3 regions of the Paenibacillus hexagrammi genome follow, and region 3 is predicted to be linked to each of the others. Evidence: riboswitches for the same ligand, from Rfam matches in the RefSeq annotation. Region 3 holds a riboswitch; each other region holds the start of a gene.
What was found. Region 3 has a riboswitch for cyclic di-GMP ahead of L0M14_RS29365 (putative bifunctional diguanylate cyclase/phosphodiesterase). Riboswitches for the same ligand answer to the same signal wherever they lie in the genome.
Positions count from the first base shown of each region.

Region 1: linked by a shared signal. The riboswitch ahead of L0M14_RS27840 (PilZ domain-containing protein) and the one ahead of L0M14_RS29365 (putative bifunctional diguanylate cyclase/phosphodiesterase) in region 3 are both predicted to bind cyclic di-GMP.
Region 2: linked by a shared signal. The riboswitch ahead of L0M14_RS10150 (C40 family peptidase) and the one ahead of L0M14_RS29365 (putative bifunctional diguanylate cyclase/phosphodiesterase) in region 3 are both predicted to bind cyclic di-GMP.

Region 1 covers NZ_CP090978.1:6,076,718-6,084,752, reverse strand. Annotated here, with positions in the region: tRNA gene L0M14_RS27880 (tRNA-Ser) at 66-152, shown strand; gene L0M14_RS27875 (hypothetical protein) at 387-734, shown strand; gene L0M14_RS27870 (hypothetical protein) at 753-902, shown strand; gene L0M14_RS27865 (small acid-soluble spore protein P) at 917-1,081, shown strand; gene L0M14_RS27860 (MFS transporter) at 1,506-2,417, opposite strand; partial or broken gene L0M14_RS32120 (MFS transporter) at 2,450-2,641, opposite strand; gene L0M14_RS27855 (hypothetical protein) at 2,972-3,343, shown strand; tRNA gene L0M14_RS27850 (tRNA-Arg) at 3,536-3,610, opposite strand; gene tadA (tRNA adenosine(34) deaminase TadA) at 3,656-4,108, opposite strand; cyclic di-GMP riboswitch class I at 4,480-4,569, shown strand; gene L0M14_RS27840 (PilZ domain-containing protein) at 4,703-5,398, shown strand; gene ychF (redox-regulated ATPase YchF) at 5,479-6,579, shown strand; gene prfA (peptide chain release factor 1) at 6,613-7,689, shown strand; gene prmC (peptide chain release factor N(5)-glutamine methyltransferase) at 7,689-8,035, shown strand, end outside.
Region 2 covers NZ_CP090978.1:2,299,049-2,307,083, forward strand. Annotated here, with positions in the region: gene L0M14_RS10140 (thiamine pyrophosphate-dependent enzyme) at 1-1,807, shown strand, start outside; gene L0M14_RS10145 (hypothetical protein) at 1,891-2,181, shown strand; cyclic di-GMP riboswitch class I at 2,316-2,408, shown strand; gene L0M14_RS10150 (C40 family peptidase) at 2,580-3,530, shown strand; gene L0M14_RS10155 (ribonuclease H-like YkuK family protein) at 3,663-4,235, shown strand; gene L0M14_RS10160 (ADP-heptose synthase) at 4,386-4,892, shown strand; gene L0M14_RS10165 (phosphotransferase) at 4,935-5,978, shown strand; gene mgrA (L-glyceraldehyde 3-phosphate reductase) at 6,434-7,423, shown strand; partial or broken gene xerS (tyrosine recombinase XerS) at 7,427-8,035, opposite strand, start outside.
Region 3 covers NZ_CP090978.1:6,389,322-6,397,356, forward strand. Annotated here, with positions in the region: gene L0M14_RS29340 (Delta(5) desaturase DesA) at 1-305, shown strand, start outside; gene L0M14_RS29345 (sensor histidine kinase) at 337-1,545, shown strand; gene L0M14_RS29350 (response regulator transcription factor) at 1,469-2,068, shown strand; gene L0M14_RS29355 (S-layer homology domain-containing protein) at 2,265-4,616, shown strand; partial or broken gene ilvA (threonine ammonia-lyase IlvA) at 4,827-6,082, shown strand; cyclic di-GMP riboswitch class I at 6,154-6,240, shown strand; gene L0M14_RS29365 (putative bifunctional diguanylate cyclase/phosphodiesterase) at 6,325-7,989, shown strand.

The DNA.
Region 1 (8,035 bases), 310 kb from region 3:
CTTTCAATATGCTACAATGCTTTTTGTCACTGCATAAGTTGTTCCTTCAACAGGGACAACTTCATGGAGAGGTGGTCGAGTGGTTTAAGGCAGCGGTCTTGAAAACCGCCGTGTCTTTGCGGGCACCGTGGGTTCGAATCCCACCCTCTCCGTACACAAGAAGTCATGCGATTCTACAAAGAATCGTGTGGCTTTTTTTATTTCTTGATAAGAACGTATAAGTTGTATACTTTTGCTTCGCATCAACCTGGACAGACGGCTTGTCCCTTAAGGTGACGTAGTCGGTTATCCGTATATGCAGTATCAAGTAAGGGATATTTTCCTAACTAGCAATCCGGATAAAAGGACCTAAGCTTTCACAATTTAATCTTGTGGAGGTGTTACTCATGAGTAAAATAGATACGCTAAACATTAGTCAAACGAGCTTGGTTGAAGAATGGAAGAAACGCTTGCCTGAGGTACTGAACAGCTCCGACCAAGCAAGAGTCTGGGCTGATGAGGCCGACTCCAACGCCCTGCGCGTTCATATTACGACTGCCGGGCACAGCATGTACACCTTTGACTTTAAGGTGACTTATGTGGATTCCAGAGAAGTGAAGGTTGAGGTTATTGATGTAGAGCAGGAGCAGAAGCATATTGATGAGCGTCACGGCGTTGTTCAGAATCTACTGGATGATTATGTGCGACATATTCATGAATGTGCGCAAATTCTGCATCAAGTTACACATGCTTAATTCACGGAGGGTTCAGCGATGACACAGCAAAAGAGTCGAGATAAAAATTTGCAAAACGTGGTAAAGGATCTTGAACAAAGACCGGTCAACAGCCACCACGCTCAGCAGGTTCAGCAGCAAACCAATGATCACAGACATCAAGATGCATTGAATCACGACGAAGAATAGGAGCGTGTAGACTCATGACGAAACCGGAAGCGTACTCTGTTCAGGATGCCGTAACGAACCATAACAGTGAAAAAGACCACGAGAACAACCTTCAAGATCCATTGTCTGGCTCGAAAAAGGTCAAAAACCGTAATCATTCTAGAGCAAACCAGCAATCAAAAGGTTCAGGGCACAGATAAAATTTTTCACTTCGTAAATGTTTAAAATGAGCCAAACCGGACATACTATATTTGTCGGTGAGCAGAGAGGTGTGGTTCCGTTGGAGAAGTTCAGCGAAATACAACCGTTGCATAGAGGACTTTCATACCTGTTATAATCAGGCTGGAGGGGATGTGCGAAAGACACGTAACGTGTTTTAGAAGCAGATTTACCAAAGGTTTACAAAGTAACACGGTTAAGAAAGAACATCAACACCGACAAAAAAGAACCCGCAAGGGTTCTTTTTCATTCATAATGATTGTCGGTCGTTTACTTTGATTGAGTGGCCGTTTTACGGGAATTTTCTCCTCCTCTTCTCCGAATACATAGACGAGATTCATGGAACGAAACCCTGCAGTCGGCAAAGAAAAGAACGAATCCGATGATTCGTTCTCTAAGGTGGATTTATAGGGACATGGAGCTTTCTTTGCTGGAGGAAGGCTGCTTAGGTGCTTGAGCGACTCGTATAAACAATTGAGATAACACAGCAGTAAACACGCCGAGTATGCCTAATACGATGAAGCCTTGGCTGAGCTTAAACCAGTCACCGATCCAACCCATTAAGACGGGTCCGACAAACATTCCTAGACCATAAATGGCTTGGAAAAAGCCCATCGCCGTTGCCCGTTTGTCTGAAGGCATATGCTTGATGCTGAGCGCCATCAGAACGGTAAACGAAAGCCCTCTGCCAAAACCGGCTGCAGCTTGAGTCAACATCAGCACCCACAAGTGCTGAGAAAATGGTATCGATAACGTAAAGATGCCCATGAGGACAAAGCCCCAAACGACTACACGTTTTTCACCGAACTTCGCTGCCCATTTGCGCCCGCCGAAGAGGGAAGCGATAGCTACCGGTACGTTAGAAAAGAAAGTGAGCAAAGCCAGGTCGAACTTGCTCGCACCCATCCCAGTTGCAAACACAGGTGTGAAGCCGAATACTGTCGCAAAAGTTAACACTTGCGATAAAATGGCAAGCAGCGAGACGAACAACAGCGTGCGGTCTGTAGCCACGTTACCGATGCCGCGAAGCGTTATCTTCGGTGCGTCTTCCGGCGCATTTTCCACTAGGAACAGTGAAGCGACGAGCCCTACGGCGCCAAGAGCCGCACCCATAATAAAGGCCGCCTCCCAGCCAAGCTGGTCTGTCGCCCAACCGGCAGCCAGAATGCCGAGCATTTGACCCGAAGAATTATAGAAGCTGATCGTACCGATCGCCTTGGTGGATTCCTCATGCTTATAGTAGCTGGTAAAGAGCACGGTAAAATCGACCCATGTTGCTGCTGCTGCGCCGCAAGAGCTCTTAGAAGAATCATCCACGTAAAATCCTGGGTGATCCAAAGCCCAAGGCCGCTAAGTCCTGTGAACAGCAGGCCGAATGTAATGAACATCTTACGTTTGTGAAACCGGTCTGATAGTACGCCTACCGGCACGCGAAGCAGCATTTGGGAGATACCGTACATACCCACGATCCAACCTGCGAGCTGGTGAGAGCCGCCCAAATATTCTACATACGGTGCAATGATGGGCACACTGGTGTACATGGACATCCAAAATAATAAAGTTACGATACAAAATAACGGAATACGATAAGAACGATTTGCAGGTATCTGACTCATGGAATCGTGCTCCTCTCCTTACTGGTCATGAACGATTGATCCTAATGTTGGTTTGCTGCGGCTTGGCATAGGGGATACTGAATATGTCACAAAAAAACAAAGGGATCGCCAACCTATAAGGCGTAATCCCTTTGTTTAATATGTAACCAACCGTTCGAACATAACTTCGCTACTTGTTATTGTAACTCAAGATACATGTTGTCACAAGCTATCTGATATGGTAACTTGAAGCATATGAGCTCAGGAGGAATTAGGATGACGAAGCAGCAATATAGATGTAATTTCCGTCTTAAGAAAAATAACGAATACCTCGGTACGATTTATCTAGGAGATCCGATTCCTGCTGTGGAAGATGCGATTATGATCGGCGAAAAAAAATATGAAATCGTGGAAATTGCAGCTGGTAATGCGCGAGAAGCCTATGAGGTATATGTTTCGGAAGTGAAAAAAAGTAATAGATTATGCCAAGAACATACAGCGCCAAGGTCGGCTATAAAGCTGCTCTTGGCGCTGTTTTGTGTATCTCTTGATTTACTTAGTATCAGGATATCGAAAGTCAACGAGTTCTTCTGTCCAGTACTCTTCTTTGCAATTCGATTCATCTTGAAGAAAGAGATGAATCCCTAGACAGATCGCAATAATGAATAAAATAGACACAGTAGTCTCCTATTGTTCAAAAAATTTCCTGTAGTGTTACATTTACATATAATAACACAAGTATTTTGGAAGCGCTATACGACAATTTTTCTCCAAATTAGGTCTTTAGATATAACAAAAAACCTCCTACGTAATAACGTAAGAGGATACAAAACCACAAGACGCGCCACGGCGGGATTCGAACCCGCGACGCACAGTTTAGGAAACTGTCGCTCTATCCTGCTGAGCTACGGGCGCATAAGCAAGGATTATGATAGCACGAAGGCAAGCCGTGATGCAACCTCATACAGGCGGCTGCTTTTTACTGCTGCGCAGCTTCCGGAAAAATTGCGTGAGCATGGATGAGCATTCCTCCTGCAATATACCGCTAATGACATCTACACGATGATTGAACCGCTCCTCTTGAAGTAAATTCATAAGCGTTCCTGCACAGCCGGCCTTGGGATCGGTAGTTCCATAAATCACTTGCGGCACCCGGGACTGTACGATCGCTCCCGCACACATGGGGCAAGGCTCCAAGGTCACATACAGCTTGCAATCCAACAGCCTCCATGCTTGCAGATGCTCACTTGCTTGGCGAATAGCGATCATTTCTGCATGGGCAGTGGGATCCAGAGAAGTTTCTCGGAGGTTATAGCCCCGCCCTATAATCTCTCCTTGATGTACGACAATAGCCCCAATAGGCACCTCGCCAAGGGCCTCTGCTTTAAAAGCCTCTTGTATGGCTTCATTCATCCAGTAGGTATGTTCAAGTAGTTCATCCACAGGGGGCACCTCTCTTTCAGACTCATTGTCCACATGTGCATAAAAAGTCGAACAGGCATTCGTTGTTAACAATCTGTGGACAACTTTGTGGATAACGTACTATTTTGTGGATAGTTGCTCTTATTGTAGGGGCATCTTGTCATGGAATCAAGTTATCAACATAGCATTCCGTAAATTAAGCTTAAAAAAATGAAATTTTTTAGCAAAACATGGTGAAACCTAGTTGATAATGAGAGACAAAGTGAATATACTAATAATTACATATAGTAGGTCTTTTCGCCTACAGGGTATAAGAGTATTGTTAGGTCTAAGAATAGGTCTTTATATACATCAATAAATAGATTCGATAATGGCAAACTTGTCGAAAGACAAGGACGCAAAGCTGAGGGTCTAACGTTCCATCAAGGAGCTATGACAGCCTGGTTACCGAAAATCTGGAGGTATCGATTTTGGTAATAGGCTGCTCCTGGGATAGTTATCAGGGGGAGTCTATTTTTATATCCAATAACAATGCTGAAAGGATGTGGCATGATGTTATCGAACAGGGAGTCTAGATTTGAACCAATGAAGTATTATGGTAGTAAAGAAGGCAATGACGCAGAGATTTTAATAGATAGTAAGGCGGTTTTGGACAAAAGGGATTTTGTAGCCACAGGAGTGATCACCTACGTATTGGGAGATATCATCGAGATTGAGCTCCCACAATATAATATCTTCCAGCTCGGGGACAAGATTAAAGTCACCATCTACACTAAATCAGGACTCTTTGTGTTCGACACCTCTGTTGTAGCCAAGGACCATGGTTCCATTATTGTTATAAATCCTCCAGATAATCGAAAGAAATTTACCGAGAAGCGGGAATTCCCACGAATTGAGATTGTAAAAGGCGGCTTGCTGCACGGCTTGCATGATATACAAAGAAGGAAGCATCAGTTTGAACGCCCGGTAAGTATCAACATCAAAAATATTAGCTTGAGCGGTGTTGGATTTACAGTGGATGATAATATTCATCTGGACACAACCGCACACCTTGAATTAGAGCTCTTGCTCGGATTCTCCATTTCCTGCCTAACAGAAGTAGTTAGACGAGAAACGCAAGATACCGGAATTTACTACGGCGCCAGATATATCAATGTACCTGATGCTAAAACAAACGCACTTCGAGCGTTCATCTTAAAGAATCAAGTCGAGGCCTATTTTGTTCAGAAAAAAGATGTTAAAATGAAAAAAGTCACGGATATGGGATCCGGGGTCCGCTAAGATAGCGGGCTTTTTTTTGATTGACAAGTGCTATATAATAAATGAGGATATTTTCAAACATTAAGGAGTTGTGAACGGCAATGGCGTTGAAAGCAGGAATCGTCGGTCTACCGAACGTCGGCAAATCGACTTTGTTTAATGCAATAACACAGGCGGGAGCAGAATCTGCGAATTATCCGTTCTGTACGATTGATCCGAATGTCGGTGTAGTGGAAGTGCCGGACGAAAGACTGCGGAAGCTGGTGGAACTTGTAGTGCCCAAGAGCATTGTTCCGACCGCTTTCGAATTCGTCGATATTGCGGGTTTAGTGAAGGGCGCGAGCAAGGGCGAAGGGCTTGGAAATAAGTTTTTGGCGCATATTCGTGAAGTTGATGCGATCGTGCATGTCGTTCGCTGCTTTGTGGATGAGAATATTACGCATGTATCCGGGAAAGTAGATCCGATCGGCGATATCGAAACGATTAATCTGGAGCTGATTCTGGCGGATATCGATTCCGTTGAGAAAAAGCTGGAGCGTTCCCGTAAGAATTTGAAGGGCGGCGACAAGAAAGTTGCGGCTGAAGTAGAAGTGCTTGAGCGTATTAAAGAAACGCTGTATGAAGACAAACCGGCGCGCAGCATGGATCTGAGCGATGACGATAAACTCATTGTCCGTGATCTCCATCTGCTCACAATGAAGCCCGTGCTGTATGCAGCGAATGTAAGCGAAGACGAGGTAGCAACGGCTGATGATAACCAGTATGTGAAAATCGTTAAGGAATTCGCAGCGCAAGAGAATGCCGAGGTCGTTCCAATCAGTGCGAAGGTGGAATCCGAAATCGCTGAACTGGAAGACGAGGAAAAAGCGATGTTCCTTGAAGAGCTGGGACTTCAGGAGTCCGGTTTGAATAGATTGATTAAAGCAGCTTATAAACTGCTCGGCTTATACACGTATTTTACTGCCGGGGTGCAGGAAGTACGAGCATGGACAATCCGCAAAGGAATGAAGGCTCCGCAAGCGGCGGGCGTCATTCACTCGGATTTTGAGCGCGGCTTTATCCGTGCGGAAGTCGTGTCTTACGATGATTTGATGGCTGCCGGATCGATGAATGCTGTGAAGGAAAAAGGACAGCTGCGTTTGGAAGGTAAAGAATATGTCGTACAAGACGGCGATGTCATGCATTTCCGTTTCAATGTGTAAAATAGTGAAAAACCTATAAAAGGAGTGGTCCGGATGTTAGATCGACTTCAGGCAGTAGCGGATCGCTACGAGAAGTTAAGCGAGCTTTTGTGTGATCCTGATGTAACCAGCGACACGAAGAAGCTTCGGGAGTATTCCAAGGAGCAATCGGATCTTCAGGAAGCTTACGATGCTTATCAGGAGTATAAAACAGTTACTGAACAGCTCGAAGATGCAAAGGTTATGCAGAATGAGAAGCTAGATGACGAGATGCGCGAAATGGTCAAAATGGAGATCGAGGAACTCAGCGAACGAGCTGCAGAGCTGGAAGAGAAGCTGAAAGTTTTGATGATGCCAAAAGACCCGAACGACGATAAAAACGTCATTGTGGAAATCCGCGGCGCTGCAGGCGGCGACGAGGCTGCTTTGTTTGCGGGCGACTTATACCGCATGTATACACGCTACGCGGATTCGCAAGGCTGGAAGACCGAAGTCCTGGATGCCAGCTTGAACGACTTGGGCGGATTTAAAGAGATTATCTTCATGATTACGGGCAAAGGCGCTTACAGCAAGCTGAAGTTCGAGAGCGGCGCTCACCGCGTACAGCGTATTCCGGTAACGGAATCGGGCGGACGGATCCATACGTCCACGTCGACGGTTGTGGTCATGCCCGAAGCGGAAGAAGTAGAAATTGAAATTCACGATGCGGACATTCGCGTGGATACGTTCTGTTCCAGTGGAGCGGGTGGTCAGTCCGTTAATACAACGAAATCTGCGGTTCGCGTTACGCATGTGCCAACAGGCATTGTTGCTACCTGTCAGGATGGCAAATCGCAAAACTCCAATAAAGAGCAGGCACTCCGCGTGCTTCGCGCACGGATTTCCGATAAAATGCGCGAAGAAGAAGAAGCGAAGTATGCCGGCGAGCGGAAAAGCAAAGTAGGTACGGGCGACCGCAGTGAGCGGATCCGCACGTACAACTTCCCGCAAAGCCGTGTAACCGATCATCGTATCGGCCTTACGTTACATCGCTTGGAAACGGTCTTGAGCGGCGATATGGATGAGATCGTATCTGCCCTTACGATTGCGGCACAGTCCGATCTGTTGGAAAAAGGGGAGCAGGCGATCTGATGCCGACTGCTGGAACGATTCGAGAAGCCTATGTTGAGGCTTCTTCTTTTTTAGCGGCGCAGGGCGTGGCGGAAGCAGCCGCCTGCGCAGAACTCCTGATGCAGCACCTGCTGGGCTGCAGCCGCACCGAGCTGCTGTTCCGCTGGCAGGAACAGCTCCCTGCTGAGCTGGCGAACCGCTGGCGCCAGCTGATCAAGAGGAAGGCCGCGGGGGAGCCGGTGCAGTATATCACCGGCGAGCAGGAGTTTTTCGGCCTTCCTTTTGCCGTGAGCGGCGCGGTGCTGATCCCGCGGCCGGAGACCGAGCTCCTCGTGGAGGCAGTGCTCCACGAGGGCTCGCGCCTCTT
Region 2 (8,035 bases), 2.5 Mb from region 3:
GCTAGCGGAGGATCCATCGGTACGTCTTCCTGTACTCGTGGCTTCAGACGGCTACTTTACGTCGCATCAGAAGCGCAGGGTACAGACCTTTGCCAATCGCGAGGATGTGCATGCTTTCGTTGGCGAGCAGCCGAAGGGCTTCCCTAATACATTAGACCGAGATAACCCTATCACGGTTGGACCCTACATGAATGAACCGGATTACATTAACAACTGTTATCAGCAATCTGTTGCCATGTATAATGCGGAGGAGGTTTTTGACCGAATTCGTAAGGAATATGCGGATTTGACCGGTCGCGATTATCCAATCCTGGATCTGTACCGGATGGAGGACGCGGAGGTGGCCGTGTTCCTGATGAATTCATCATCCGAAATTATCAAGGACGTGGTGGATCAGCTGCGCGAGAAGGGAATTAAGGCGGGCTCGATCGCTCCTAATATGATTCGCCCGTTCCCGGCTAAGCAAATAGCGGAAGCGCTCAAGAATGTGAAGGCTATCACCGTTGGCGACCGTGCTGATTCGTACGGCGGGCATGGCGGCAATATGGTTAATGAGATTAAGGCTGCGTTATTTACGCACAGAAACCATGATACCTTGGTAATCAGCCGTGTGTACGGTCTCGGCGGTAAAGATTTCTATGCGGAAGACGGACATAATTTATTCCAGTTTGCCATTGATGCAATGAATAAGGGCTATGTCGAGGTGCCGTTTGATTACTACGGACATACACCTGGCGATCCGACTAAAGCACCGAAGCGGGTGCTAACGCCAATGAAATATGAGGACCTCAAGACGGGGCTGATTACCGTTACGCCTGACGAGCAGACAGGAAAATTGAATGTGCGCATACCGCCGCTTCGTTCGCTGACGAAGAAGCCTAAGCGAATTGCACCGGGGCATGGCGCGTGTCCGGGGTGCGGCATATTCTCAGGTCTCGAGCTGTTCTTTAAAGGTATTGAGGGCGATATCGTTGCGCTGTTCCATACAGGCTGCGCGATGGTCGTGACAACGGGATATCCGTATTCGGCGCATAAAGCGACCTACATTCATAATCTGTTCCAGAATGGTGCTGCAACCTTATCCGGTGTGGTGGAAATGTTCTGGGAGCGTAAGCGTCGCGGTGAGCTGGATGAGTTAGGCCTTAAAGATGACTTTACTTTTGTCATGATTACCGGTGACGGGGGCATGGATATCGGCATGGGGCCTGCCATCGGGGCGGCGCTGCGTAACCATAAGATGATTATCCTGGAGTACGATAATGAGGGTTACATGAATACGGGAGCCCAGCTGTCCTATTCCACACCGCTTGGTCATCGTACTTCCACGTCCAATGTCGGCAAGAAGCAGGGCGGGAAGGTGTTTCATCATAAGGATACGGCGCAAATTATGGCGGCAACACATATTCCTTATGTATTCACAGGGTCCGAGGCGTACCCGCAGGATTTGGTGAAAAAAGCGGCAAAAGCCCAATGGTACGCTCAAAACGAAGGGCTCGTTTATGGGAAAATTCTGATTGCCTGCCCGCTCAACTGGCTGTCCGACGATCAGCAGGGCTCCAATATCGTAGGTGCTGCAGTAGATTCCTGTTTCTTCCCGCTGTATGAAGTTGAGCACGGGGTGACTACGCTTACTTACAATCCGGAGGATAAAGGGAAGAAGGTACCGCTCGCTGATTGGTTAAAAACGATGGGCAAGACGAAGCATATGACGAAGCCGGAATATGAGGAGTCTTTGAAATCGTTCGAGCATGAAGTCGAGCGCCGATGGAATATTCTGAAAGCGAAGCACGAGAATCCTTATTTGTAAGAAACCAGGCACTTTCCTGTCCGCAGGAACAGTGCCTTTGCCTTTGCTTACGACAAACTGATAGAAGAAAGGATGAAACTGTCATGCCATTTATTTTGCAGAATATGAAGAACAAACAGGTCTACGCGTGTATGCTTGTCAATCATTATGAATTAGCTTACTACGGAGTGAAATATTGGGACACGCGTGATGACGCGTTGGAACAATCCCAGCAATTTTTACAGGAAAGGGGTGAAGCTTTACCAATTGAATGGGAAGTGAAAGAGATCGAGGATCGCAAGATGAAGCTGTGTAATGTGAAATTAAAGAATGACCCCACCTTAGACCTATTCGAAATGGACTATGAAACTTATGAGGCCCGCCGTAGAGAATAGGCTGAAATGTAAGAATGGACAGGTCAATAGGCAGAGCGACATGAAAAAATTCGACACGAAACGCTACTGTAAACCTATTTTCGACAGGACCCCCTGAATCTATAATAGAGCTACGAAGTAAACAATCTAACATCGAAGCGAAAAGGCAAACCGGGCGAAAGCCTGGGACGCAAAGCTATAGGGGCTCCAGTCCGCATCAAGCGGTACAGTGCCAGCCAGCTGCCGAAGGCGATGGGTACTCACAGGGTAACCCGGCTGCTGAAGGCCAGAGTTATCCTTTTTCCATTCGTATAGGAGGTGCGTTCAACCCGCATACAGTCTGCAGAAAGACCACATTGTTATACATAACGCGATATTACTGAAGCATCAAGAGAAGACAACTAATGGAGGTAAAGACGATGAAAAAATGGACGGCAATGATGGGTTTCATGTTGATGGTGTTGACGCTAATTTTGCCTCAGGCTGCAGCAGCCGATGAACTGGTGAATACGAAGGGGCAGATCGTAGCAGGAGTGAGCTTCCGGGACCAGCCTAGTACGTCAAGTAACGTTCTGCGATATTTGAAAACAAATGAAGTCGTGACGGTAACGGATATTGTAAATTCCTATTGGTATCAAGTCAAGGATGCACAGGGTGTTTCAGGGTATGTGTCCTCTAACGCTAAGTATATAAAAATTATCAGCAACGCGAAAATCATTTATGGAGTAAACCTTCGCACCTTGCCGACAACAGACGGATCCAAAGTCATTCGGATGTTGTCTAAAGGCGAAGAAGTGCTCGTCTTGGAAAAGACGAATGATAGCTGGTATAAAATTCAAGATATGAATGGCACAACCGGCTATATGAGTTCAAGCAGCAAATACATAGTTACGGACTTCACCATTGCAACACCGAATATGTCGCTAGAGGATCAAGCAGAGGCTGTTATTGCAGCAGGAATGACCTATTTAGGTACTCCATACGAATACGGCTCCGAGCGTTTTAATCCCACAACTTTTGATTGCTCCGATTTCACACAAACAGCTTTCTGGGATGCTTTAAGAGTAATGATACCAAGCGATTCTCAAGCCCAAGGGGATTATGTACGATCCCTGGGTAACGCGAAGACGGACTGGCAGCAGCTGAAGCGCGGAGATTTGATGTTCTTTAGTTCCTATAAAGGCTGGAGAGACACGGATTATGCCGGCATGAATAGCTGGACTGAGCCAGTAACACATGTAGGTATTTATCTAGGGAATGGCCAAATCCTTCATACCTATTCCATCGATTCCGGCGGAGTCGTAGTAGAATCGATGACGGACAAGCAGTGGGCTTACCGCTTTTTATATGGAGGCAGTGCTTTACAATAAGTATGGTTCGAACTTTTGATTACAAGACATATACTAAGTATAGGAGAGACGGATGCATAAACGTGCATCCGTTTTTTTCTTAATCCAAATAGGAAGGGAAGAATCTTATCTTTGAAACAGCAGAGCAGAAAGTTGGAGTTTCGAAACACGACGGAACAAGGGCTTACGATCGACGACGTACATCATAGGATTCTTCGTTTCATGCGTTTGGATCCCACAGGAACCTATAGATTCATTATCGGAACAGATTGTCAAGTACATGCCGGGTATACCAAATTTATCTCCGGTATTGTCATCCAACGTATGGGGAAAGGCGCGTGGGCTTGCTATCGGCAAGTCTTCATTCCAAGGGCACTGCGCTCAGTGAGAGAGAAGTTATCTACGGAAACCGCGCTGAGTGAGGAAATTGCCATGTACATCAGTGAAGACAAGAGGAAGGAGATGGAGGATATCGTCGTTCCTTATATTTACAAAGGCGCTTCGATTGATATGTTTATTCATATTGATGCCGGCGCGGACGTTTTGCGTAATAAAACAGCTCCTTTCGTAGACGAAATGATGAGAAGAGTCGAGTCAGTCGGTATGGTACCGGTGATCAAGCCGGATTGCTATGCAGCTTCTTCTTATGCCAATCGGTATACGAAGAAGCCGACTCCTCTCCGTAAGCATATCTCCAGTCAAGAGGTGGCCGATGGCAGCTTATAGCATTTCACATAACCGTTCGCTCATGCCGGATCTGCACCATGGTCTGCATGTCGAGCGGCTTTTTCCCTTTAAGAGTGACTGATATCTGAAGAAGGATTTTGAGAACACGTTATCGAAGTAAGGGGTACAAAGAATAAAGGAGGGTGAAGCATGTCCCGGACTTTGGTCATTGAAGCTGTGATGCTGGCGGTACACGGACAGCTGCTGCATCCTGATATACCTGTTACTTATGTTATCCCATATACAAGCATTCAAGAGCTTTATGAGCTGAAGGATTTGAATGAACCGATTATGCTGGTTTCTTCAGATGATGCTTATGTGAAGCAGCGTATCGTCGAGCTCATCGCATTTTTTGAAGAAGCCTTTAATAGAAAGAAAATCGAGAAAGCGCTTCAAGTTCCATGGAGAAAAAGCACACCGCTGCTGATCAATGAATTTGTCACATTGGCTGTGGTTTATGCGGTTGATCATGCTGAATATGGGGAACAGTTCGATCCGATTGAAACTGAGCTTATATTAACAGCCATTAAAGAAAACGCAGGGCTCATCACCGATCAATTAGAGCTTATGGAGCGAATTATCGAGGCGGAAATACCTGTTCAGGTGTTTGATGTGGAAGATTTCGAATATGCTGTAGAAGAGGATTATCAAGTGTAGAGATGCAATCATTTAGAAATAGGTATAAGGCGGGTTATGAAGATGAATAGCGACGTGAGACTGGAAGATTTACCTGGCCACTGGTTTCCTCATGATGAATGGACGATGGTAACCGGAACCGGCGGAATGAACAATACAACATGTTTTGTGGAGCTAGACGACCATAAATATGTTTTAAGAATCTATGAGACACATCGAGATTTAGCGAAGATTGAATTTGAGCATCATGTACTGCTGGCATTAGCTAGGTTGAAGCTTCCTTTCAGAACACCCGTTCCCATTTCTCTGCCATCTGGGGAGACCATGATTGAGCTTACGGACGGTACCCGTAGACTTGCAGCTTTATTCAGCTATACGGTAGGTATCAATCCTAGCTGGAGATCGAGGGAACAGCTCGAGCAGGTCGGTTTAGCTGTGGGTCAAATATCAGCTGCCTTACGAGATCTGCCTTCTCGCCTTCAACCCGTGTATAGACCTTATTATGAAATTGATCAGATCCATCCGCGCTGTACGCCGGAAGTGATTTTTGACTTCTTTCAAAATCCTCCTTCTAACTTTCAAACATGGAGGCCTCAACTGTCAGAAATTGAGAAACGTTTCCGCGCATTCTTCGATCAAATACCAAAGCTGCAGCAATTACCGCATCAGCTTGTTCACGGAGACATCAACGCTTCCAATATGCTTGTAAAAGACGGTGGCGCCATCGCAGCGATCCTGGATTTTGAGTTCGTGACATGGGACTTGAAAGTTATGGAACTGGCTGTATGCGTCTCTGATTTAATAGATCCATCAGCAGCAGAAGGTGAAATGTGGGGAAGAATTGAAGCTCTGTTTAAGGGTTATCGTCAGGCTGCCGACTTAAGTGAAGACGAGGTTCGATTACTTCCACTGCTGATTGAGCTCCGAAGATTGGATGTATTTGTTCATTTTCTCGGCAGATATTTGGATGGTGTTGATCAAGAGGACGTGCTTGCCGGCACGATCATGAGTACAGTTGAGAAAACAAGATGGCTTGAACAATATGGTGAACGGGTTGTGAATATATGGGAAAGAATCGCTGTGCAAATCGGGCAGGAGCACGGGTAATCAGATGGTCGTTGACATAACATGTATCACCAAATAAAAAGGTGGTGCTTCATTTGCCAAGACCGATGTACCAGGGGAATGCCGGATCCCGATGCCGTCGTTATTGTACGAATGTATGTTCCAGGTTGTTTGTTGTAGGCCGAAGTCAATGCATATCCGATTGCTTAAGCTGTGCCAGAACAGTGAGCGGCTCCCGCTCCAAAGGTAAATCCCATAGAAACAATCATGGAACCTCGCATAGTAAGAAACGGAAGCGTTCTTGCGGCTGCGGCTGCAGAAAATAACAGAGATGAAGATGTGAAGCTGTCGAATCCAATACATTCGGCGGCTTCTTCCTATTTTTGCGGTGGTACTCACTTGCGGGTAACTAAGGCACGTTTTTTTCAGCTCTTTTTTTGTACAAGCGTTTCGCCTATACTAAGGATGCAAGTAAGATGAAGGAGGAAGATACGTAGATGAGATATCAAGCGAGCGCAACGCGATATGCAGAAATGAAATATAATCGTACAGGAAAGTCTGGTCTGAAGCTTCCAGCCATCTCCTTAGGCTTATGGCATAATTTTGGCGGCGTCAATACACACGAGAATGGAAAGGCTATGCTGCTTCGATCCTTCGATCTGGGCATTACCCACTTTGACTTGGCAAACAACTACGGTCCACCGCCGGGCTCAGCTGAAGAGATGTTTGGTCAGGTGCTTAAGCAAGAGCTGGCCGCTCATCGGGATGAACTGATTATTTCCACGAAGGCAGGATATTATATGTGGGAAGGCCCTTACGGGGAGTGGGGATCCAAGAAATATTTAATCTCCAGCCTGGACCAGAGCCTCAAACGCATGGGTCTCGACTATGTAGATATCTTCTATTCGCACAGACCGGACCCGAATACGCCTTTTGAAGAAACGATGGGCGCACTCGATCAAATTGTCCGTCAGGGCAAGGCGCTTTATGTGGGTTTGTCGAATTATACGGCAGAGCAAACGGAGCAGGCGGTCAAAATTTTGAAAGACCTAGGCACACCTCTGCTAATTCATCAGCCGAAGTACAGCATGCTTAATCGCTGGATTGAAGAGGGTCTGCAAGGTGTATTGGAGGAGCATGGAGTTGGAAGCATAGCTTTCTGTCCGCTTGCTCAAGGATTGCTAACAAACAAATACATATCTGGAGTTCCAGCTGATTCCCGCGCAGGTGGCAGCAGCGTGTTTTTGAATGAGAAGGACATCACGCAGGAAACACAGAACAAGATCATCAAGCTGAATGAGCTCGCGGCCGGCCGCGGACAAAGCTTGGCGCAGATGGCCTTGGCGTGGGTGCTGAGAGGAGAGCGGGTAACCTCAGCACTCATCGGAGCCAGCCGCGTTTCTCAAATCGAGGAAAATGTAGCTGCGCTGAAAAACTTGGACTTCTCGAACGAAGAGCTCGCGCAAATCGAAGAAATCCTGAAGTAATCTTCAGGATTCCCCTCGTTTGTCGATTGCTTCCGCCATCGTTTTATCGGTAAGATGCGCATAGATTTGCGTGGTCTCCGGCGAGGCGTGACCGAGTTGTTCCTGCGTTTTGTACAAATCATTTTGCAAGTAATAATCTGTGGCGAAAGAGTGTCTCAGCTTATGAACGGACAAGTACGGCTTACCGAAGCGCTTGGCGTACTTGATTACCATTTCTTGAATAGCTCTCTTGGTCATACGTTCGCCTTCTTTTTTGCCGTTTGCGATGGCAAGGAAGAGGGCTTTTTCTTTTTTGGCCGGCTTGTAGCGGGTTTGCCGAATCGCGATGTATTCGGTCAGTGCTTGAATGGCATCCTGCCGGAAGTAGACCGGAGTTTTGAACGTGTCGTCGTTTTTACCCTTGCGGTACACGTAGGTAAGCTTTTTTTGAGATCGATATCGTCTGCATTCAAGTTATATACTTCGGATACGCGCAGACCAGAGTTCAGAATCAAGGTAATGATACAGGCGTCACGGACTCTGTTTTGCTCGTAGGAGTAGAGCGCTTGCTTGTTGGTTGCAACATCATGTTCGTAGCCGCTGTGCACATAATCAATAAATTCAATGATTTCC
Region 3 (8,035 bases):
AGCTTCCCAAGGTTCTGCAATGGATCACGGGGAATATCGGATTTCACCATGTCCATCACTTGAGCCCTAAAGTTCCTAACTATAACTTGGAGAAGGCGCATGACGCGACTCCGCCGCTTCAGAGAGCGACAACCATTACGGTTTCTACTAGCTTGAAGTCGCTTCGCTACCGTCTATGGAATGAGCAGAGCAAGCAGTTTGTTACCTTTAAGGAAGTCAAGCGGAGCTTACGTAAAGCTGATGCTATAACGGCATCCGTCAAAGAGCAGATTGCAGGACGCAGACCGAATTGGCAAGGCGAATAAGGAAATCAATGCGGGGGAGAGGAGGGCATCTATGCAAAATTGGAGTCAAGTGTCGCGCAAAAATACGGGGCTAAGTCCATACGTGTGGGTGGTCTTCTACATTCTCCCGTTCTATTTTATCTTCCGCTCTTCGTCTACACATGAGATTGTCATCGGGATTTCGATGATCATCGTGTACTTCATTTGTTACGTGCTATCCTTTGTATCCAAAGGGTGGCTTGTTTATTTTTGGACGAGTGTGCAAATTGCGATCTCATGTGCGATGAGTTTGCAGTTCGGTTATGTGTATTTCTCGTTATTCCTGGCCTTTTTTATTGGCAATCTGAGGAACAGGGCGGTATTTTTTACATTATATACGATTCACATTATTAGTACGTTCGCTACGGTTAATTATGGATTTGTTGTGCAAAATCCCGTCTTCTTTCAACAGCTTCCGTTTGTGTTCCTTAGTCTTATTGCGGTTGTTTTACTGCCTATTAGCACATATAACAAGAATAAAGAGTTTAGGCTGCAAGGACAGCTGGAAGATGCGAATAAACGCATTTCGGAGCTGGTAAAACTGGAAGAGCGGCAAAGGATTGCCCGCGATCTGCATGATACACTAGGACAGAAGCTCTCATTAATCGGACTGAAGAGTGAGTTGGCCGGTAAATTAATCATTAAAAATCCGAAACAGGCCGCTGTTGAAATGAAGGATGTCCATCAAACAGCACGTACCGCGCTCAAGGAAGTTCGTGAGATGGTCACGCAAATGCGCGGGACGAAGCTGGAGGATGAGCTGTACCGCATCAGGCAGATCCTGAAGGCAGCACAAATTGAATTCAACATGACGGGGGACTCCAAGCTGACGAACACCTCGCTAATCGATGAGAATGTAATCAGCATGTGCATCAAGGAAGCGGTTAATAATGTGGTGAAGCACAGTGGCGCCCAGTCCTGCTCCCTGGTTATCGAACCTGTCCGGAACGAGACTGTCGTCACGGTTAGAGATGATGGTATTGGTATCGTGGATACGGATAGCTGTATGAGAGGAAGCGGCATACGAGGAATGAAAGAGCGGCTTGAATTTGTAAATGGCAGTCTAGATATCGTCTCCGATCAAGGGACGGCGGTGATCATGAGGGTGCCTAATTCTTACAAACGACCGGAAAGGGGGACGGCCAATGATACGGGTTGTCATTGCGGAAGACCAGAAAATGCTGCTGGGAGCGCTATCTGCCTTGTTGGAGTTGGAGGGTGATATCACGGTTGTAGGAAGAGCCAATAACGGCGAAGATGCCCTCCAATTAGTTTCGCTGCATAAACCCGATATTTGTATTATGGACATCGAAATGCCGGGGAAGAGCGGCCTGGAAGCTGCAGAGGAGCTCAAGGGAAGCGGCTGCAAGGTCATCATTCTGACGACCTTCGCCCGGCCCGGTTATTTCGAACGTGCGGTGAAGGCGGGAGTTAACGGTTATTTGCTTAAAGACAGCCCAAGTGAGGAGCTGGCTGCTTCCATTCGCAGCGTCATGACGGGAAGGCGTATCTATGCACCGGAGCTGGTGGATGATGTGTTCGGTCAATCCAATCCGCTTACGGATCGGGAGAATGAGGTCCTCGTTCTGATGGCTGACGGCAAAAATACAAAGGAAATCGCCAGCGAGTTATACATTACGACAGGTACAGTTCGAAATTACATTTCGGTCATCCTGGAAAAGCTCGATGTGAGTAACCGGATCGAGGCGATTAAGCGTTTTAAAGATAAGGGATGGTTCAGATAAGCGTAGACTCTTCTTTCGAGGTCTGTAACAGAATGCCCGCGCGGCTCCTGTTAAAGGCTTTTTTTATTTATCTCCATTTCTCTCAGCATGTTCAGCAACCTTTTTCCAATTGCTTACGTTTAGGGTGTAGAACTGCTCAAGATCATCGCCAAGGCATGGGATGGCCGAGCCAAATTCGTAGAGGAGGAAGATGGATTTGAAATTATTCAAACAAGTAGGAACAGTAGCGATTGCATCAGCTTTGCTGCTTACGGCAGCTCCGCAAGTATGGGCAAGCACCCCCGTGGCGGCAAGTAAGGTAGTGACGCTTCCAGCCAAGACCAATGCAGACTTGGAACCGACAATTACCAAAGATAAAGCCCTCGAACTTGCCAAGACCTATATAACCATTCCGGAAGGGTACACCCTCCAATCGGCCAATCTCAACTCGTATTACATGATGAATGGACATAACGTTCCGGCATGGAACTTGAATTTTTCCAAGAAAGTTAAGGATCAATACTACGGCAATATCAATGTGACGATTAACGGCATGGACGGGACGCTGACCGGCTACAACATGAACGATAGCGATCCGGACCATAAGCCGAGCTATCCGCCTAAGGTAGATTTCACAGGAGCGAAAGCGATTGCGTCTGCCTGGATCGAGAAGGTGCTGCCAGGTAAACAGCAAGAGCTTTTGTATAACCAGATGGAAGAGAACTCATTCCGGACGCCTCTTGATGGCAATTACCAATACAATATTCGGTTCGATCGTTCGGTAGACGGCGTTCCGTTTATGCAGAATGGCGTTAATGTTATGGTTAATGGTGATGGCCAGGTGACGAGCTACAACTACAATTGGGATGATGAGGTTGAGTTTGAGAAGGGCATAACACCAATTGATAAGGATAAGATTGCGGATACCTTCAAAGACAAGGCGAACATCTCTTTGCTGTATCAAATTCCATATAATGCTCCGGGCCAAAAGAAACCGATCATTACGTATCAATTGAATCCGTTTGTCCTTGATGCTGCTAAAGGGGAGCTATGGAATGACGGCTACATCGATAACGGCGGCGCTGCAGCAACGAAGAAGCCGCTCACTGACAAGCCGCTATCCGAACAACCGGCTCCCGATCTGAATTTGAGCAAGGATGAGGCCGTTAAGCGAGTAACGGATGCCTTCCAAATCCCATCCAGCTATCAGCTGCAGGATGCGTCCTATAACGAATACACAAATCCTGACACCGGTGAGACGACCTCCAGCTGGAACCTTAACTGGAATCTTGCCACAGATGATGACCCTGCAGGAAAAAGAGGCGGCGAAGGTGCTTGGGCCTCGATCAACAGCAAGACGGGAGAAATCCAGAATTTTAACCGATACGTATCCTATACCAATGATTCCTCTAAGCCGGTAGACGCTAAGGTTTCCTTGGAGAAGGCAACCGAGACTGCGGTTGAATTGGTGAAGAAAGAAATGCCTGCGTATACCGATCAACTGGTTCTCGTTACGCCTTCAGCGGAAGGTATGACGGAAGATCAGCTGAAGTTTATGCGCAATTGGGATATTACCTTTGAACGCGTAATTGACGGTGTGATCGCCAACAACGAGACTGTTACTGTCAGTGTAGACCGTACGGACGGAAGCGTGATGAACTATTATTCCTCTTTCAGCAATATGGAGTACCCGAAGCAGAAGCCGGAAGTAATCGCGGTCGACAAGGCCAAAGAAACGCTGCTGTCGCAGTATGACATTGTACTGAATTACGTGACGTCCCATGGTGGACCAATCGCTATTCCATTAGCCAAGTACAACCTGATGAAGGCGGCAGGCGAGACGATTCCAGCTCCTTCCGCAGACACGAATGCAAAAATCGAAGCCAAGCTTGTTTACTCGTTGGTGCCTAAATATACGCAGGAATCCTACATGTTTAATGCTCAGAGCGGAGAGTGGCTAAGTGCGTCTTCAGGCGAAGTCATCACGCTGGACCGTGTGAAAGTGGATGATATCGACAACCACTGGGCTAAAAATGAGCTGCAGCTCATGCTCGACTATCGTGCTTTGGACGTCAAAGACGGAAAAGTGAACCCTGACCAAGCCATTACGCGCGGTGAAATGGTCAAAATGCTCGTTATCGCGATGAACGGCGGCAATCATGGTATTTACTACTCGATGGACCGTGCCGCATCGTTCAAAGATGTAGCCAATGGCTCCAAATATTTCGCCTATGTTGAGAATGCGGTCGATCGCGGTCTGCTGGATCCGGGAACCGAGTTTAATCCGGATGCCAAGATGACTCGCGAGGACATGGCGCAGCTGATTGTCAAAGCCCTTGGCTATAAGACATTGACGAAGTATGAGAAAGTGTTCAATCAAGATTTTGCGGATAAAGCGCAGCTGAAGAACGTCGGCGAAGTAGCCATCGTAGTCGGACTGGATATCATGTCTCTGAACGATGGAAGCTTCGGACCGGACCAGGAAGTGACCAAGGCGCAAGCGGCGGTGGCCTTCTACCGCTACTTGCAGAAGCGTTCCGATTTGCAGGATAGCCCACGTATGTACTAGTAATTAGAGCGAGAAGAGGATGCCGGAGTGTCGGCGTGCTCTTCTTTTTTCTTTGTGTTGAGCCCTGCTCAGGATGAGTCGGAGAGCACCTTATTTTCATAGATTCATCTAGTTATGTTAACTTTTGCAGGTAGCGACGGCGGCCTGCCGATATGATACAATAGGGTCTACATGTGAATTGAAAAAGTGATGGTAAAGGAGTAGAAGCGCGTGGCTGTTCATGGAAAAGTAGGGTTGGAAGATATTATTAAAGCGAATCATGTGCTTAGCAGGGTGTTCGAACCTTCGCCATTGCAGCGCAATGAGCTTTTATCCAATCTATATGAATGTAATGTGTTTTTAAAAGAGAAGATTTGCAGGTGGTCCGCTCGTTTAAAATTCGCGGCGCCTACAATGTGATTCAAAGCCTGTCTCCCGAGGAACGAGCGGCTGGCGTCGTATGCGCGAGCGCTGGCAACCATGCTCAAGGGGTGGCGTATTCCTGCAAGCAGCTTGGCATTGAAGGCAAGATCTTCATGCCCACAACAACCCCTCGCCAGAAGATTTCGCAGGTGAAGCTGTTCGGGGGCTCCTTTGTAGAAGTCATTCTTACCGGCGACAGCTTTGATGATTCCTCCGCACAAGCTAAGGAGTACTGCGTGAGAGAGAATAAGGTATTCATTCATCCGTTTGATGATGTTCGGACGATTGCCGGTCAAGGTACCGTAGGCTTGGAAATCCTTAACCAGATGGCGGAGACGCCTGATTATATATTTGCGACCATTGGCGGCGGCGGACTTGCTGCCGGGGTTGCCGCTTACGCTGAAAGCGTATCTCCCCAGACGCGCATCATCGGCGTTGAGCCGGAAGGCGCAGAGAGCATGTCCGAAGCGATTCGAATGGGAGAGGTCATCACGTTGTCTTCCATTGATAAGTTTGTGGATGGGGCGGCGGTCAAGCAGGTAGGCCAGCTAACCTTTGAGATCTGCCGGGATTTGCTCGAGGATATTGTCGTAGTTCCAGCAGGGAAGGAATGTACGACCATTCTGGAGCTCTACAACAACAATGCGATTGTGATCGAGCCAGCCGGTGCACTTCCTGTAGCTGCTCTTGACGCCTATCGTGAACAAATCCGCGGTAAAAACGTGGTATGCATTATTAGCGGAGGCAATAACGACATTGACCGGATGCAGCAAATTAAAGAGCGATCGTTGATTTACGAGGGTCTCAAACACTACTTTATCTTGAACTTTCCTCAACGTGCGGGAGCGCTTCGCGAGTTTCTGGAGGAAGTGCTCGGACCGACGGACGATATTACCCGATTTGAGTACACGAAGAAGAATAACAGAGACGATGCGCCTGCACTGGTCGGAATCGAACTCAAGAATAAAGACGATTACCATGGTTTAATCGAGCGGCTTGCCCGCAAGGATTATGGGTATATGGAGATCAATAAAGATCCGAAGCTGTTTAATCTGCTGATTTGACACGTTGATACTATTGGCTAAAATTGGGGAATTATGGTATAGTAAATTAGTCCTATATAAAGCATTCATATTTTCGAAAAAGGCAAACTTGCCGAAAGGCAAGGACGCAAAGCTACAGGCCTAATGTCGTGGATGACAATGGCAGCTGGGCTACCGAGAAGAAGCATCTTATTTCATGATACTTCCTGCGGCTATTCCATTTGATGGAATAGCCTTTTTTTTGATTGGAGGAGGATATAAGTGTGAGTAGTCGTCCTGTCTTAAAAGAGCATGTCCCTAGCAGGCGTTACGCTTGGGAATATATTTGCTTGATCTGCGTTGCTCTCCTTACCGTGAATCTGCTCAGCACGGTTTCCGTGCAAGCAAACGGCATGCTGCCGGGAGTACTTTTCTCCGTCTTCATTTGTTCGGCGCTGCTGGTGAGGAAGAAGCTGGCTGCGGTTCTCTTTGCAAGCGGAGCAGCTGCATGTTTCGTTGCAGCAGCCTTGCTGGCGGTACCCGTGCAGTTGGTCAGCTTATGCTTGCACACGGTGATTTGTACGGTGCTGGCTTACAGCATTCGCCGGTTGCTGACGGCTCGCGAATACTATAAAGCACACAGCTCGCAGATGGAGTATATTGCGAATCATGATGCACTGACCGGATTGCCCAATCGCCGGCTGTTCGAAGACCGCCTGGAGCAGTATTTGCTTCATGCCAAGAGGCATCAGCAGCTGGTAGCCGTTATTTTTCTGGATTTGAACCGATTTAAAGATATTAATGATACCATGGGACATGCGTATGGCGATCTGCTGATTCGTCAGGCGGGGGAGCGGCTGCTTCATTGCCTGAGAGGCGACGATACCGTCTATCGGCAGGGTGGAGATGAGTTCACTATTTTGCTGCCTTTCATTACAAAGCCCGAGGATGTAAGACATGTCGCAGCCCGCATTCAGAAAGCGCTCGAACAGCCTTTTCTGCTGGAGGGGCATTCGTTCGAAGTTACGGCAAGCATGGGAATCGCACTGTATCCCTTGGATGGTGATACTCCAGAGAAGCTGATGATCCGCGCGGACGAGGCCATGTATGGGGCTAAGCAGAAGAAAGATACGCGTTATCAATTCTATGCGGCGGATATCGATAGTATGGTGGCGAGCAAAGCGCGGTTGGAGAAAGAACTGACCGAAGCGCTTGAACGTAAAGAATTCGATTTGCGCTATCAACCGCAGTATGAAGTAGCCAGTGGACGGCTAATTGGGATGGAAGCAGTTATTCATTGGAATAAATCAGAACAGATTGCTGCCGCCCCTAGTGAGTGGATGCGTCTAGCGGAGGAATGCGGGCTCATGATTCCCATTGGCCGCTGGGCCATCTGGACGGCCTGTCTGCAGGCTAAGAGCTGGCGCGATGCGGGTTATCCGCCTCTTCGTCTCACGGTAGGGGTCACGGCATCTCAGTTTAAAGATGGACAATTTCTCGATGTAATGACGGATATATTGAAGGCAACCGGGCTGGATGCTTCATGGATTGAGCTTGATATGGCGGAGGGCATTGCAGCATCGAGCCTTCAAGAGGTTGGGGAGAAGCTGAGGATTCTGAAAGCATTGGGATTCCGGATTGCTATGGACGACATGTGCACCGGCTTGTTTACAAGAACCGGCGGCACCTACATCCCCGCTGATAGTGTGAAGCTTGATAGCACGCTGATCAAAGGCCTCCCTGAGAATGGAGACAATCAAGAGCTTGCCGAAGCGATCGTTACGATGGCGCAAAGGCTGCAGTTGAACTTGATCGCCAAAGGCGTAGAAACGAAAGAGCAGCTTGAGCATCTTCAGATCATTCGCTGCGCGGAAGCACAAGGGAAATGGTTCAGCAGTCCGCTCGATTCTGCCGAATTTACCCGGCTGCTGAAAGAGAAAATCAGTTGATAGGACACTTTTGAAAGTGTCCTATAGACAATTATTGACCTCCGGT